DNA from 3 places in the Telluria mixta genome. Region 1 is predicted to be linked to each of the others. Evidence: predicted binding sites of a transcription regulator. Region 1 holds the regulator's gene; each other region holds the start of a gene.
What was found. The regulator FNR, encoded in region 1, switches genes on or off when oxygen is low (the NO sensors DNR and NnrR bind a similar motif). The targets are predictions, from matches to a motif close to TTGATNNNNATCAA.
Positions count from the first base shown of each region.

Region 2: the regulator FNR is predicted to act here: its motif matches at 1,278-1,291, upstream of clpB (ATP-dependent chaperone ClpB).
Region 3: the regulator FNR is predicted to act here: its motif matches at 1,520-1,533, upstream of P0M04_RS01230 (glycine-rich domain-containing protein).

Region 1 covers NZ_CP119520.1:4,558,082-4,560,347, reverse strand. Annotated here, with positions in the region: gene P0M04_RS20370 (formate dehydrogenase) at 9-215, opposite strand; gene P0M04_RS20365 (TorD/DmsD family molecular chaperone) at 226-897, opposite strand; gene fnr (fumarate/nitrate reduction transcriptional regulator Fnr) at 1,146-1,835, shown strand; gene P0M04_RS20355 (porin) at 1,896-2,266, shown strand, end outside.
Region 2 covers NZ_CP119520.1:4,265,687-4,267,952, forward strand. Annotated here, with positions in the region: gene P0M04_RS19080 (voltage-gated chloride channel family protein) at 1-1,198, opposite strand, end outside; gene clpB (ATP-dependent chaperone ClpB) at 1,317-2,266, shown strand, end outside.
Region 3 covers NZ_CP119520.1:269,757-272,022, reverse strand. Annotated here, with positions in the region: gene P0M04_RS01235 (sensor histidine kinase) at 1-331, opposite strand, end outside; gene P0M04_RS01230 (glycine-rich domain-containing protein) at 554-1,339, opposite strand; gene P0M04_RS01225 (sensor histidine kinase) at 1,659-2,266, opposite strand, start outside.

The DNA of each region.
Region 1 (2,266 bases):
GTCTCCTTCTACCAGTAAGCCGCGGTGCGGTAGTAGCGCCGGATGTGTTCCGTCTCGTGATAGCCCTTGGCCTGCTCCGGCTCCGCCGGTGCCGCGGGCCCGGGCTGCGGCTCGGGCGCACGCGCATGCGCGGCCGCGGCGACGGCCAGCGCGCCCAGCGGTGCCGCCTTCAGCAGGCTGCGGCGGGCGGGATCGGGTTGCTTGTCTTTGTCCATGATGGTCCCCTCAAGCGGCAATCGGGTCGGTAGCATCGAGCACGGCAAATGCCTGCGCTTCGATCGACAGGAACGCGTCGACGACGCCCGCGACGATCCGGTAGAAATTCGCGTCCGGGCTGTTCGCGATGTCGGCCAGGCAGGCCGCGTACCAGGGCCGGATGTGCGTCTCGAAAAAGTGTTTTTGCACGGCGAGGCCGCGCGGCGCCATGCCGGGGCCGCCCTGGATCAATACGCGCATCGTTTCGCACAGCGTGCCCAGGTGGTCCTCGAATTCGCCCACGCCGGGCGCGCGGGACAGGCGCAGGCGGGCGAGGTCGTGGCGCAGGTCGGCCAGGGGCGCGTCGTTCAGGTGGCCCGTGAGGTAGAAGGACCCGTACGGATTCAGCGGCGGCGTGCCGGTGCTGATGAACATGGCCGAGAATTCATCGGCCGCGGCGGATGCGTCGACGACGGTGGCGGCCTGGGTCAGCTTCAGCCAGGCGTCCTCGAGAGCGAATTCGCCGGCGGCGGCGATCGGGTCGGCGGCGGCCAGGGCCGCGAGCAGGGCGTCGTCGGGCGGGGCCAGCAGCAGGCGTGCGAACAGCGCGTAGAAATCGGCCCGGGCCTGGTCTTCGTCGGCCAGAGGCAGAGCCTCGCCATCATGCAAAATGGGTGAAGCGGAACGCTGGTCGGCCGACATGGTTCTCCCGTTGGCAAATATTCATGGGAAGTGTAATCCTTGACAATGCGAAGGCGCGCACGCTTGACCTCCACGCGACACTTCGTTGGCAAGGCGACCAACAGCGGGACAAATTCCCTACTTGTGGTAGGGGCTAACGTCTATAATCGGAACATCCCCCGAAGGTCCTCGCCATGATTGCAGCTGATACCCTACCCGCGACTCCCGTCACCGCTAACGCACTCAAGATCAGTTGCGCGGCTTGCAGCATGCACCAGCTGTGCCTGCCGATGGGCCTGGAGGATGCGGACATCGACCGCCTGGACCAGATCATCGGCAAGCGCCGCCGCCTGGAGCGCGACGAGCCGCTGTACAAGATGGGCGAGCCGTTCCGCAACCTGTACGCCGTGCGCTTCGGCCACTTCAAGACGTACCAGATCAACGCGGCCGGAGAAGCGCAGATCACGGGCTTCCAGATGGCCGGCGAGCTGCTCGGCATGGACGCCATCAGCGCCGACCGCCACCACTGCGACGCCGTCGCGCTGGAAGACAGCGAAGTCTGCGAGATCCCGTTCGCGCATCTGCAGGACCTGTTCGGCCAGGTGCCGGCGCTGCTGCGCCACTTCCACCGCATCATGAGCCAGGAAATCACGCGCGAGCAGAACGTCATGCTCCTGCTGGGGAACATGCGCGCCGAGCAGCGCTTCGCCGTCTTCCTCATCAACCTGTCCGCCCGCTACGCGGCGCGCGGCTATTCGTCCACGCGCTTCCAGCTGCGCATGTCGCGCGAAGACATCGGCAACTACCTGGGCCTGACCATCGAAAGCATCAGCCGCCTGCTGTCCCGTTTTAAAAAGCTGGGGCTCGTGCAGGTCGACAAGCGCGAGGTCGTGCTGCTCGAACCGGCGCGGCTGAAGGCGATGGCGGCCGGGACGGAGCAGTGCAGCCCGATGGCCTGACCTTTCGGTAGTTCACGGTCTCCCGGTCCGCATCGACAATGCGGGCGAAGGAGATCGTCCATGCATTCCAGATTCATTCCCCTCGCCGGCCTGCTGCTGGCCACCGCCGCTCACGCCCAGGACAGCGCCGTGCAGGTCTACGGCCGCCTCAACGTCGCCCTCGAACACGCGGACAGTTCCTCCGGCCCCGGCCTCGTGCGCCTCGTGAACAACCGCTCCGTGCTGGGCTTCCGCGGCGGTGAAGACCTCGGCGGCGGCTTGAAAGCCATCTTCCAGATCGAAGGCACGCTGTCGCCGGACACGGGCGCCGGCGCCCTCGCCGCACGCGACACCCGCGTGGGCCTCGCCGGCACCTGGGGCACGCTGTTCGCGGGCCACTGGACGACGGCGTACAACGGCGCCACGTCCGGCCTCGACCCGTTCTATCCGAC
Region 2 (2,266 bases), 290 kb from region 1:
TCCCCGTATGGCCGGAAAACAGATAGGCCAGCACGCATCCGACGGCCGCATACACCCCCACCTCCGCACCGAAGAGCTCAATGGCCATCAGGGTCGACGCGATCGGCGTGTTGGCCGCGCCGGCGAACACGGCCACGAAGCCGACGCCCGCCAACAGCGAAAAGGGCAGATGCAGCAGCGGCGCCAGCGCATTGCCGAGCGTGGCACCGATGTAAAACAGCGGCGTCACCTCGCCGCCCTTGAAGCCGGAGCCCAGCGACGCGACCGTGAACACCAGCTTGCCGGCGAAGTCCCATGGCGCCAGCGGCTGTGCGAACGCGGCCTGGATGGTCGGGATGCCGAGGCCGATGTAGCGGTCCGCACCGCATACCAGCACGACGGCCGCGACGACGCTGCCGCCCAGCAGGGGGCGTAGCGGACCGTAAGGCACGCGCCGCTTCATCCAGCCCGACAGCGCATGGGTGCAATCCGCGAACAGTTTCCCCGCGAGCCCGAACAGCGCGCCCGCGACGGCGACGGCCGCCAGCGGCCACAGGCCCAGCGCCGGTACGGACGCGATGGCGTAATGCGTGTGGTGGAGGCCCAGCGCATGGCCCCACAGCAGGCAGACCTGGTCGCCGGCGATGGCGGCCGCCAGGCAGGCCAGCAGGGCGTCGTAGCGCAGGCGGCCGATGGCCAGCACTTCCAGGCCGAAGATCGCGCCCGCCAGCGGCGTGCCGAACACGGAGGCGAAGCCCGCGCTGATGCCGGCCATCAGCACGATGCGCCGGTCTTCCATCTTCAGCCTGAACACGTGCGTGAGCTGGTCCGCGAGCGCGCCGCCCATTTGCACGGCCGTGCCCTCGCGCCCGACCGAGGCGCCGAACAGGTGCGAGATCACAGTGCCGCCCAGCACGAGCGGCGCCATGCGCAGCGGAATCACCTTTTTCGGGTCGTGGATCTCGTCGATCAGCAGGTTGTTGCCGGCCTCGACCGAGCTGCCGAAGCGCAGGTACAGCCAGCCGACGGCGAACCCGGCCAGCGGCAGCAGCGCGATCAGCCAGCGGTGAGCGTTGCGCGTCCCGGTCGCCAGTTCGAGCGCGAACAGGAAGAAGGCGGAGGCGGACCCGGACAGCAGTCCGACGGCGAGGGCGAGCAGCAGCCATTTCCCCATGTAGGGCAGCAGGCGACGTTGCTCGGACAAGAATGAATGTTCCATGGTGGACATTTTATCCCAGCACGATTTGCCACCCCAGCCGTGTATTCACATCTTGAAAAGTCGCTACGGCATCCCTAACTTGATGTCAATCCAAAATCCAACCCACAGGGATCAAAACATGCGACAAGATAAATTGACGACCAAGCTCCAGGAAGCGCTCGCCGACGCGCAGAGCCTGGCGGTCGGCAACGACAACCAGTACATCGAACCCGTCCACCTGCTGGCTGCGCTGCTGGGCCAGAGCGACGGCAGCGCGCGCTCGCTGCTGCAGCGGGCCGGCGTCAATGTGGGCAGCCTGCAGACGGCGCTGCGCTCGGCGTTCGACCGCCTGCCGAAAGTGCACGGCACGGGCGGCGACGTACAGGTCGGCCGCGAGCTCGTCGCGCTGCTGAACCTGGCCGACCGCGAATCGCAGAAGCGTGGCGACCAGTTCCTGTCGAGCGAAATGGTGCTGCTCGCCTTTACGGAAGATAAGTCCGAAGCCGGCCGCCTGGCCCGCGAAAACGGTCTCGCCCGCAAGGCGCTCGAATCGGCCATCCAGGCCGTGCGCGGCGGCGAATCCGTGAATTCCCAGGATGCCGAAGGCCAGCGCGAAGCGCTCAAGAAATACACGCTCGACCTGACGGAACGGGCCCGCAACGGCAAGCTCGACCCGGTGATCGGCCGCGACGACGAGATCCGCCGCGCCATCCAGGTGCTGCAGCGCCGTACCAAGAACAACCCCGTGCTGATCGGCGAACCCGGCGTCGGCAAGACGGCGATCGTGGAGGGGCTGGCACAGCGCATCGTCAACGGCGAAGTACCCGATTCGCTGAAAGGCAAGCGCGTGCTGTCGCTCGACATGGCCGCGCTGCTCGCGGGCGCCAAGTTCCGCGGCGAGTTCGAGGAACGCCTGAAAGCCGTGCTGAAGGAACTGGCGCAGGACGAGGGCATGACGATCGTCTTCATCGACGAGATCCACACGATGGTCGGCGCCGGCAAGGCCGAAGGCGCAATGGATGCGGGCAACATGCTGAAGCCGGCACTGGCGCGCGGCGAGCTGCACTGCATCGGCGCGACCACGCTGGA
Region 3 (2,266 bases), 3.2 Mb from region 1:
CGTACACCGCATAATTGATGTAATCGACCGCGGGGAAATGCTGTGCCAGATCCAGTCCGCGCGCGAACTCATGGAAATTCTGGTAGGTCAGCACGTCGGTACTCTGGATCATGCTGCCCGTGGCACGCAGCAGGTCCGTGTACGATTTCACGCGCACATTGATGACGCTTTGCGCGTGGCGGGCATGGCTGACGAAGCGGGTCTCCGCGTCGCTCTCGATCGAGCGTGCCGTGACCAGGTACAGCACGCTGCCGACCAGCGAGGACAGCAGTGCACCGACCCAGAACGAGTATCGGGTGACCGAAAACGCGTCTCTCAGCGTTGTTGCCATGAAAATCCCATCTGCACCTGTCTGCCGTGCGTCGCAGCTCAAAAGTGGTTTGCCGACGCTTGTTGCACGTGGTCAATATAGTTGGGGCAATCGACGTAGTTATTGATATGCTTCAAAGATATCGCTGTTATTGCATGGACGGCTTTACAGGTGCCGGCCGCCGGCATAGCAATGAAAAGCCCGCCCTCACATCGGGGCGGGCGTGCCTGCACGCGGCTGTCGTCAGATGTTCAGCGCGGCAGCCGGACGCCACGGACCGGCGCAGTAGGCCGTGTCGGCATTGACCGCGCCCGGCACCCGTTTGTCCCACGGGCCCGCGCAGTAGGCCGTTGCGGCCTGTGCGAGCGCCTTCTTCTTGTCCCACGGACCGGCACAGTAGGCGGTGCCGCTGCCCTTGTCCCATGGTCCCGCGCAGTACGCGGTGGCGGTGTTGACGGCGTTGTGCGCGTGCGGTTTGTCCCACGGACCGGCGCAGTAGGCCGTCGCGGCCCGGCCGGCGCCCGCGCCCTGGTTGTCCCACGGACCGGCGCAGTAGGCGGTGGCAATCCTGATCGGCTTGGCGCCGCGTGCCTGCGGCTGGTCCCAGGGGCCGGCGCAATAGGCCGCGGCGTCCGTCGCCGGATAGGCTTCGCCGAACGTGGCCTCGTACAGGCTCTGCATGCGTTCGCCGCTGTCGATGCGGAACTGCTCGTCATCCCCGCCGCGCAGGCCGACATACGGGTAATGATGGACGAAGTAGCCGAACGCCTGCTCGCAGTCGACCGCGTACTTCATCGTGTCGAGGATGTGGTAGTGCCAGAACGTGTCCACATCGACCAGGGGCGCGATGGATTCATCCGGATACATTTTCATCAGGCACAGAAAGCGGCGATATTCCTTTTCCACGGCATTGGCCTTGTCCAGGCTCCAGCCTTCGCCCGACTCCACGTGCATCAGCTTCGTCTTGATCGGCTCCAGGTCGAGTTGCATCACGGCGTTAAACAGGTTGTTGGCGTTCATGTTGTTCATCCTCATTCGTTGTTGAAGATCTCGTTGTGACTGCTTTCCCTAGTTGTGGTTGTGTTGGCTTGTCGGGCCAGCGCTGGACAGTATTTCCTCAAGGTTCGTGATGACATCTGCCAACGAGTTGCTGGGTTCGTCAGTGCGCCTTACACGTAATCAATGTAGTTGAGGCAATCTATCGAGATATTGATATTTGTCAAAGAAACAACATTTGTTGCTCAGAACGCTATATGAATTTTAATTTATGAAGTAGCGATACCCTAGGGGAATGGGCGTGCGCAGGCATCGTCCGGGAGGACGGCGAGGCTCGCTGCGACGGGAAAGGTTAGATGACGGCCGAACCCGAGCCGACTTGCTGCTGCGCGAGAACAGGCTGTTCAGGCCCGCCGACGACGGGCGCCGATACCATCACGGTCGTGCCGCCGTCCGGCTCGCTGAACACGGCACAGGTGCCGCCGAGGATGACGATGCGCTCCTCGATGCCGACCAGGCCGAACGAACCGTATTTGTTGCGCCCGCCGGGCGGCAGGCCGCAACCGTTGTCGCGCACCGTCAGCGACAGCCAGTTGCCATGCAGCCGCAGCTCCACCTTCACGTGCGTGGCGTTGGCGTGGCGGACAATGTTCGTGAGCGATTCCTGCAGGATGCGGAAGAAGGCCGTGGCGCAGTGGTCGGGCAGGGCGATCTCGCCATGGTCGTCGCGGATGTCGCACTGGATGCCCGTGCGCTTCTGGAACTGGTCGACCTGCCACTCGACGGCGGCCGACAGCCCGAGGTCGAGCACGGTCGGCCGCAGGTCGTTGATGATCTGGCGCACGCTCTTGATCGTCGTGTCGATCTGCAGCAGCGTGGTGCGCGCGCGCTTGTGCAGGTGGCTGTGCGTGCCTTTCGTGCGTCCGGCCAGCAGCTCGGCCTCGATGCGCAGCGCGAGCA